DNA from 2 places in the Paenibacillus sp. FSL F4-0243 genome. Region 1 is predicted to be linked to the other one. Evidence: riboswitches for the same ligand, from Rfam matches in the RefSeq annotation. Region 1 holds a riboswitch; the other holds the start of a gene.

Region 1 (4,833 bases):
TACCCTCAATGAACAAAGCATCTTTAGTAGGAACTAGGTTAGCTTCCAAAGCATAGTTAGTGTTAATCAAGGCAAGATCTACTTCATCCAATTGACGACCTAACATTGCTGCATCTAGCTCGATGATTTTAAGGTTTTTCTTATTTTCAGTGATATCTGCCTGGGTAGATGTGATGTTGGTATCATCTTTCAAAGAAATCAGTCCATTTTTGGCAAGCAGGATCAGTGCACGACCACCGTTTGTAGCATCATTCGGGATGGCAACTTTCGCACCATCAGCCAGCTCGTCGATGGATTTGATTTTTTTGGAATAAGCACCAAAAGGTTCAACGTGAACGGCTGTAACAGAAACTAGATCCGAACCGTTCTTTTGATTCTGGTCATCCAGGTAAGGTTGATGTTGGAAGAAGTTAGCATCCAGATTCTTCTCTGAAAGCTGAACGTTTGGTTGAACATAGTCAGTGAATTCTTTGATTTCTAATGTAATTCCTTGCGCTTCAAGCAATGGAGCAATAGCTTTTAGGATCTCAGCGTGTGGAACAGGTGAAGCACCAACCACCAATTTTACAGGTTCTGCAGATGACTCAGTTGCAGCACCATCTTTTGGTGCATTAGTAGCAGCCGAGTTAGAAGTATTATTGTTATTGCCGCAAGCAGCCAGCACCACAACCAGTGTCAGACTAAAAAAAGTAAGTAGTAATTTTTTCATTTTAAATCCCCCTCTTATCCTTGGTATTTGTATGAATAAGGCTATATATGGACGTACCTTATTTCCGTGTGAAATGTCGTACTAGTCGATCACCGGCCATTTGTAGCAGTTGCACCAGTATGACCATCAAGACTACAGAGATAATCATAACTTCCTTCTCATATCGGTAATATCCGTAACGAATCGCTAGATCCCCTAGCCCGCCGCCGCCTACCATCCCGGACATTGCCGTATAGGAGACCAGTGTAACCAGTGTGATCGTAACCCCAGCGAGCAGACCTGGACGAGCCTCTGGCAAAAGAACACGCATAACGATCTGATTCGTGGATGCTCCCATCCCTTGCGCCGCTTCGATTACTCCACGATCCACTTCTCTTAATGCCGTTTCCACCAAGCGAGCAAAGAATGGAGCTGCACCAATCACGAGCGGTGGAATCGTACCGAGTACTCCGATGGAAGTTCCAACAACGGCTTTGCTAAATGGAATTAATGCTACCATCAAAATGATAAACGGTACCGAACGTAGGATGTTTACAACGAACGATAAGACCGAGTAAATTACTCTGATTACTATACTATTCGATCTTCCCCATAAATACAATAGAATTCCGAGTGGTAAACCAAGAATAATTGTGAACAATCCAGAGAATATTAACATTTGCAAGGTAGCAACTGTAGCATCCATCATTTCTTGCCAGTTTAAGTCTGCGAAATTCATTACGAAATCACCTCCACTTCAAGGCCTTGAGCGGTTAGTTCGGCTATCGTCACAGCGATCGCTTCAGCTGGACCTTCGAATCGAACAATCATTTGTCCATAAGGTACGTCTTTTATCGTTGAGATGGTACCATGCAGAATGGCGAAGCTAACACCTGTCTCACGTACTACATTGGAAAGTGCAGAGCCGTAGGTCTTCTCTCCGAAAAAAGTAATTTTGACGGCCTGAGAGTTGTCCCCAGCAGCAGCGTCAAGCGCCGTACGAAGAGGTCCCTCATTCTGTGATTCACTGCGAATGAAATCGCGAGTGACCTCATGCTGCGGCTTCAGGAATACCTCCGTGACTTTACCTTGCTCAACGATACCACCACCATGAATGACCGCAACACGGTCGCAGATGCTCTGAATCACGTGCATTTCGTGAGTGATCAGCACAATGGTCAGATGGAATCGTTTATTAATATCGAGCAATAGCTTAAGAATAGAGTCTGTCGTTTGTGGATCAAGCGCAGAGGTTGCTTCGTCACACAGCAGCACATCAGGGTCGCTGGCAAGTGCCCGTGCGATGCCCACCCGTTGCTTTTGTCCGCCTGATAATTGGGAGGGGTATTTATCCCGGTGTTCTTCAAGCCCCACTAAGGCAAGCAAATCTTTCACTTTAGTATCAATATCTGCTCTCGAAGTGCCTGTGAGTCGCAGAGGAAAAGCAATGTTATCGTACACCGTCGCAGAAGATAGCAGATTGAAATGTTGAAAAATCATCCCAATTTTGCGCCGCTGTTCCTGCAGCTGACCTTGAGTAAGCTTGGTTAGTTCAATGCCATCTACCCAAACTTCCCCTTCTGTCGGACGCTCCAACAGATTAATGCAACGGATCAATGTACTTTTCCCCGCTCCAGAATGGCCAATAACTCCGAATATTTCACCTTTTTCGATAGACAAATTCAATCCGGAAAGTGCTGTAGCCGCATGGCTGCCTTTTCCATATACCTTTGTTATTCCTTTTAGATTAATCAACGCTCGTCGCCCCCTTTATAATTCACTTATTCCATACAAAAAAACCTCCGACGATCGATGCAGATCGCAAGAGGCTCTGTGTGTTTATTTAGACAATGCCTTCTCATCTGCCAACGACCACAAACCTTGCGTCATTGTAGGAATTAGCACCATGACATTTGTACAAAACGCTAATCGCGCTGTATACAAATCGGTTGCCGGGCTTCATCGGGCCTATCCCTCCGCCACTCTCGATAAGATATAGAGTATGAAATTTTATGTTTGAATTCGTACAGACTTTAATGCAAGCATAAGTATAGTAAGTTTCTTGTTTTTTGTCAAAAGGAAATATCTTGAACGCTTAGGATTGTACACGCTTTGCCTTGCTGATTTCCTTACGCAGCTGTTCATTGCTGTAGCTGAATGCCGCGATTAATGTTTTACAGTTCATTTCAAGGGACTGCTTCAAATCCTCAAGATGGCTATCTAAATCCTCAAGCTGAATTTTGTCATGCAAGCCTTGATGTCGCTGCCATAAATCATCCTGCATTTCGGAATTCATATAATGAATTTCAGCATTTCTGCGCTTGCGTAGATTCTCCAGTGGATCACGATAAGAGTTCTTGATCTGTTCCAGTTGATCCGCTAATGCAGGATGCACATTCAATAACTGAAGTTGACGCAGTACTGTAAAATAAGAAAAGTGCGTTTTTAATTTGGAGGTTTTGAGGTCATAAAAATGATTCAGTACCGTTCCAAGCTTGTCCAGAAGAGAGAACACACGAATAAATCCATCTTTATAAAAATAAACATACCGCGCATAATCGCCTTGTTCCACTGGTGACATATCGTCCATATAACCAGCGATTACCGATTTCCGGTAAAAAGCAGCTGCGAACCAGCTTTGCTCCAATTCATCCAATGAGGAGATCAGTCCACGTGTCCAAATCTCCAGCTTGCGGTATTCATGGTCATTATCCTCATGAGCGTTCATTTCCTTGCGCAGTAAGGCTGCAAATGTGGCCATGTTCTCCATCGCGTCAGCCAATACACCGCTGTTCTTTCGAGGCGGCTCTCCAAGTATAACCCGCAGCATATCCCAGTCCTCCTAAAGTTTTGTCCAGCACCACGATATACCGATTTCCACTTTATTATTCCGCAGGTAAAGCGACTCTATCCACGGTGGGAACTTTCTACCAAGGGTGTTACAACGGTGTCATTGGATTCGTTGGATTTTTTTCAACAACTACATTTCTCGCGCGATTCAGCTGCCAGACTCTTACACTCATATAACATAAGACACCAAACAAACTAGCGATCAACAAAATATGAGCCAAAGCGGCAAATATGTACAATCTTTCATTATCTAGTGTGTAAACAACAGCAGCTCCACTAAATACCTGCATCAAGCACAGCAGAACAGCCGCTACGCCAAGAGCTCTTAGCTCTGGGTAATCCTTATGTTTCCAAAAAGCTAAATGTCCAAGCACCGCAGTAAGAATGAATAAGATCAAAGCCGCAATCCGGTGCGTAAAAACAATACCTACTCCCCCGGAAAGCTCGGGAACCCATTCACCGTTACAGAGCGGCCAGCCAGAACATCCACCGCGCGAATCCGTATGACTAACAAAGGCTCCAATATAAACAACAACATAGGAATAAAAGGCCGTAAAGCAGGTTAAATTGCGGAAAGCCTTACTGACGGGTTGCTTCTGAAGCTCCATCTTAGGATCGTACTCACCTGCTTCATGTCGCCTTTTAGTTCCTAGAGCCAGCATTAGAGAACTTGAAAAAGCGATCAAAGAAAAGCCCATATGTAGTGCCATTACAGCAGCAGATTGGGATTTAATCACTGCAAGCGCTCCCATACCACCTTGAACAATTACAAACAGCAACGTCATGAATGCATATACTAACAAGTCCCGCCGATTTCGAGCATAACGCCAAAAGGCAATCATCGAGGCAAGTGACAATAACCCTGCCAATCCGCTAAACAAGCGATGGGTGTATTCAATCATCGAACCTACAGTATAGGCCGGAATCAATTTCCCATGACAGAGCGGCCATTCATTTCCACATTCCAATCCCGATCCAGTCTTCGTTACAACCGCTCCCCCTAGTACAGCGAGGAACATGATAAGGCAAGTAAGATAACTAAGCCATTTCAACTGATTTGTCGACAAAAATATCACCCGCAGTTTTTAGTAATGAAGAAGCATCTTAAAAAACCACCGCTTTTGCTCGAACAGGCGAAAGCGGTGGTTTTCCGGAATTACTGTTGAAGGCTTTGATGCACTTGAACCGCTTTATCCAGGAAATTCTCAATTTCCTCGCGGGATTTACGTAATTTATTAACGAATCTAACCAATTCACGTCCATCGGAATACGCGACAAAGCTTGGAATACCCATA
Region 2 (4,833 bases), 3.0 Mb from region 1:
GGATCGGCAAACGCTGGGGACAACCGGCAGGAGAGCTACCAGTGGACCATCCGGCTTGGGAAATGGAAGCTCACTATCTTGCACATGCACTCATGAACTATGTGCTGATTCTGTCTCCTCAAAAAATCGTAATGGGCGGTGGTGTTATGAAGCAAAGCCACCTGTTCCCGTTAATTCGCACTAAGCTGCAAGAGTTATTGAGCGGATATGTTCAGCATCCATCGCTTAATATTGACATCGATAATTATGTTGTCTCACCAGGTCTTGGAGACAATGCAGGGCTTGCTGGAGCGATTGGATTGGCTACATTAGCTCTAGCTAGAAGCTAGTATAAAAAGACATTGACTGTTCGGTAATATATGGTATTCTAGGATCTAACAGTATAGCATTTAATGAGGGAGCACCTCTTTCGCGTTTATCGTGAGAGAGGTGCTTTTTTGCGTTCGGGGTCGGATTGAAAAAGGATTTGTTCGCTCCGAAGGAGGCTCTTCCCGGAAGGTTATTGTGCTTGCTGTAATGTTGAGAAAGGTAGGGATGAATATGCAAATTGTGTTTATGAACCGTTTATCCAGAATATCTGGAGTGGATCAAGAGGTGTACGCCCAGCTGTGGATTGGAGAGGAAGAGGGGATCTGGAGTTTGGGCTGGCGTGATTTTTCAGGTGGGGAGAATTACATTGAGAATTTGTGGTATGAAGGTGGTTCATGGAATGAGATGCTCTGTGTATACAGGCATGAGCTAGCAGTGAAGATGGGAGATGGCTATCGACCCTTAATCGATGGGATATTCCACGAGGAGGATAGTCTTACTGGGCGTAATCAGGAACAGCTGAAGCTTCAATATTACAGCGAACATTATGGCAATGAAGCCATTTATGAAGAGTTATGTGCTTGGCGCCGTGGTAAGGCTTCGAGTGAACGGAAGGCGCCCTATATTCTCGCCAGTAATCGTCTGTTGCGCTTGTTAAGTACATTTCTACCGCATACGCCAGAGGAACTGATGCAAATTCCGGGTGTTGGAGAAGGCAAGATAGCGCAGTTTGGGGCTGATTGGCTGGTTATAACTACTGCGGTGGCAAGGGAACATGCTTTCCCTCTAAATTGGGTGCATGAAGTAATTGAAGAGGAGTCTTTCGTCTCTTGGCTTTATAAACAGAAAGAAGTCAAATATAAGAAGCAGCTAGAACGACTGCGCTTGCGGAGGATTTTGCTGCAGGGGATCGAGAATGGGTTGGGCTTGGAACAGCTTAAGGTGAATAGTGGAGTGAACCGGCGTGAACTTATAGAAGCGGTAGAGGAGCTAGAAAGAGAAGGTTATTCCGTCGAGAAGCTAATCCATGTAGAGCTTGGCAATATGCCGCAGAATGAGCAGGATGCTATATGGAATGCCTATGTGGAGCTCGGGGATCTTTTCCTAAAACCGGTGTTACATAAGGTGTATGGCGACGACTTTTCCGCTGCTGAAGGATTGGATATTTATTATGAGCGTCTGCGATTGATCCGCATCCGTTTCCGTCGAGAGCAAACGCATAAAGTGGGTATGGCGACCAGTTTTTAAATTTGCGCATACCAAAAAGACGAAGGCTTCCTTATACCTTACGGTTACAGGTCCTTCGTCTTGCTTATTCGTCCGGTTTGTTTCATAGCCATTCCTTCTTGCGGAAAACATACAGCATCCCACAGCCTAACGTCAACATAACGCCTATAACGCCATAATAGCCATATTTCGTATGAAGCTCGGGCATATGATCAAAGTTCATACCGTAGATTCCGGTAATTACGGTCAGGGGCATGAATATTGTTGTAATCGCAGTAAATACTCTCATAATTTCATTCGCGCGGTTGGCGATACTGGATTGGTATGCCTCTCGTAAGTTGCCCATGAGATCGCGATACGTCTCAAAGGTTTCAGATATTTTAACCGCATTTTCATAAATGTCGCTAAAATATTTCTGCAGCTGATCATCAATCAGACGGAGGTCTTTTTTATTTAGGGTATTGATCACTTCTTTTTGTGGCCCCAGCATTTTCTTCAACCATAGAATTTCACTTCGCAGACCGATAATTTCACTGAGATGTGACTTCTTGGTATGCATGAGGATATCTTCTTCCAGCTTCTCAATCCGAGCTTCAATTCGGTCGCCGACGGAGAAATAGTTATCAACGACAAGGTCAATTAGCAAGTAAAGGAACATATCCGGTTCACTTACTTCTTGCTCCCAGAGCATAGGCTTCAGGATTCGTAGTTCATTGATCTTTTGTTTCGTGACAGTGATGATGTAATGTCTTCCAAGGAATACATTGAGCGCCCGTAGGAAAATTTCTTCATCGTCAAAGCGGATGCTATTTACAACTATAAAGTAGTGACTTTCGTATATTTCGATCTTTGGACGCTGATCCTCTTCGCTAAGGCAATCCTCAACAGCAAGATCATGTAGGTTGAACAAGGGCTGAAGCAGCTCCAAATCCTCAACATCGGCGTCAATCCAATAGAACCCTTCCGTTGGGGGTGTTAGTGTTTCATCAATTTCATCAATAGGTGTAAAAACCCCTGCATTTACCAGCCGGATTTTCATCTGATTTCACTCCTCCTATCCCCAGGTCTTCACTAGGGACTGCTAAATTAAGCACAGAGAAAAAAATCAGCTTGGCCGGCGGTACAATCAATACATAGGGCCAAATGACGTTTCGAGGGCATGAAGAAGAACTGCTCCCGCCGCCGGCAAGCTGATGATTATCCTGTGTGGTTGCTCATTCTGTACACATATTTGCGAGCTCGGGTCGCCTTCCATCCTTCTTCTCACCTCTTCTTTTCGTTCAGGTATGAAATACTTGTCTAGTATAACAACGGAGTATGCCTCTTTCAAGCAAATTTATTGTGATTTTGAGGCTTCTTCAGCATTGTATGGACTTGACGAAAAGGAGGTTCATGATTTAAAGTGAATTTTAAAGTAATTTAATTGAATACAGCTAAATCTTATCAAGAGCAGGTGGAGGGACTAGCCCTATGAAACCCGGCAACCGGCGTGTAAACGCACGGTGCTAATTCTTGCGGAATTTCTGCAGACGTCTAATCGTTTTCAGGAACATTCTGGCAGATGAGAGAGGCGCATATGACTGTAGATATGACCTTTCTCGATTTCCGAGGAAGGTCTTTTTATGTTCAGCAAGCCGCAGTGCGGCAAAATAACTAAATTCAGCTAAGGAGTGGAAAGACAATGCCAATTAAAATTCCCGACAGTTTACCGGCGAAAGAAGTACTATCCGGAGAAAATATTTTTGTGATGGACGAAAGTCAGGCTTTCCATCAGGATATCCGTCCACTACGGATTGCTATTCTGAACCTCATGCCGACTAAAGAGACGACAGAGACTCAATTGCTGCGTTTAATTGGAAATTCGCCACTACAAGTTGATGTTACTTTATTGCATCCGCGTTCCCATATTTCCAAGAATACTTCTGCTGAACATTTGAAGAGCTTTTACAAAACCTTTGACGAGATCAGCCACCGCCGTTTGGATGGTTTAATCGTTACAGGTGCTCCTGTAGAACAAATGGAGTTCGAGGAAGTATCGTATTGGGAAGAACTGAAAGAGATTTTTGAATGGAGCAAGGACAATGTGACTTCAACCATGCATATTTGTTGGGCGGCACAGGCAGGCTTATATCATCATTTTGGTGTTCGTAAAGTGGCATTGCCTGAGAAATGTTTTGGCGTCTTCCCTCATACGATTAATCAAAATAACATTAAACTGTTGCGCGGCTTTGACGAGGTATTCCATGTACCACACTCTCGTCATACCGATGTCTCCCGTGAAGATATTGAGAATAATCCAGATCTGCAGATTCTGGCGGAATCCGAAGAAGCTGGTATGTATCTAGTGGCTACAAACGACGGTAAACAAATATTTGTGACCGGACATTCCGAATACGATCCTCTATCCTTGAAATGGGAATATGACCGTGATGTGTCTAGAGGGATGGAGATGGCTTTGCCGAAACATTACTTCCCTAAAGATGATCCAGAACGTACACCTCCAGCAGTGTGGCGTGCGCATGCCAATTTATTATTCTCTAACTGGCTCAATTACTATGTATATCAAGAAACGCCTTATGATATCGACCCGATTGTTTACTAATAATAGCGCTACAATATAAATTAGGAGGCATTAATCATGGATGACAAACTTAGGATTGAAAGTAGACTGGCTCAAATAGGTTCTCAAGAAGATCCAGCCACAGGAGCAATTAATTTTCCGATTTATAATGCAACGGCATTTCGTCATCCAAAACTCGGTCAGAGCACAGGGTTTGATTATAGCCGTACCAAGAGTCCGACCCGTTCAGTGCTTGAGAATGCAGCTGCAGAACTGGAATCCGGAGATGCAGGATTTGCTTGTAGCTCAGGGATGGCAGCGATACAAACGGTGCTTACCTTGTTCGCTCAAGGCGACCATCTGATCGTTTCGCTGGATCTTTACGGCGGTACCTATCGTTTGTTGGAACGGATTATGTCCAAGTTTGGAATCACTGCTTCATATGTAGACACGAATGATTTGGATGCACTGGAAACTTCGCGTCGTCCAAATACGAAAGCTGTATTTATTGAAACGCCAACGAACCCACTTATGATGATCACGGATATTGAAGCCGTGTGCACTTGGGCACGTCATCATGGGTTACTTAGCATTGTAGATAATACGCTGCTGACTCCATTCTTCCAACGGCCTATAGAATTAGGTGCGGATATTGTAGTTCATAGCGCTACTAAGTATTTGGGTGGTCATAATGATGTACTGGCAGGCCTGATTGTATCCAAGGGTGTAGAATTATC

The links. A riboswitch is a leader RNA that binds a small molecule or an ion and turns the genes downstream of it on or off. The one in region 1 is predicted to bind S-adenosylmethionine.
Region 2: another riboswitch for S-adenosylmethionine. It lies ahead of metA (homoserine O-succinyltransferase); the one in region 1 lies ahead of NSS87_RS25995 (methionine ABC transporter ATP-binding protein).

What each region holds. Positions count from the first base shown of each region.
Region 1 covers NZ_CP150151.1:5,846,662-5,851,494, forward strand. The annotation lists gene NSS87_RS25985 (MetQ/NlpA family ABC transporter substrate-binding protein) at 1-709, opposite strand, end outside; gene NSS87_RS25990 (methionine ABC transporter permease) at 768-1,427, opposite strand; gene NSS87_RS25995 (methionine ABC transporter ATP-binding protein) at 1,427-2,443, opposite strand; SAM riboswitch class I at 2,544-2,683, opposite strand; gene NSS87_RS26000 (Cthe_2314 family HEPN domain-containing protein) at 2,784-3,518, opposite strand; gene NSS87_RS26005 (heme A synthase) at 3,628-4,605, opposite strand; gene NSS87_RS26010 (thioredoxin family protein) at 4,695-4,833, opposite strand, start outside.
Region 2 covers NZ_CP150151.1:1,906,637-1,911,469, forward strand. The annotation lists gene NSS87_RS08510 (ROK family protein) at 1-329, shown strand, start outside; gene NSS87_RS08515 (HRDC domain-containing protein) at 541-1,557, shown strand; gene corA (magnesium/cobalt transporter CorA) at 1,640-2,575, opposite strand; SAM riboswitch class I at 2,974-3,104, shown strand; gene metA (homoserine O-succinyltransferase) at 3,218-4,138, shown strand; gene NSS87_RS08530 (aminotransferase class I/II-fold pyridoxal phosphate-dependent enzyme) at 4,175-4,833, shown strand, end outside.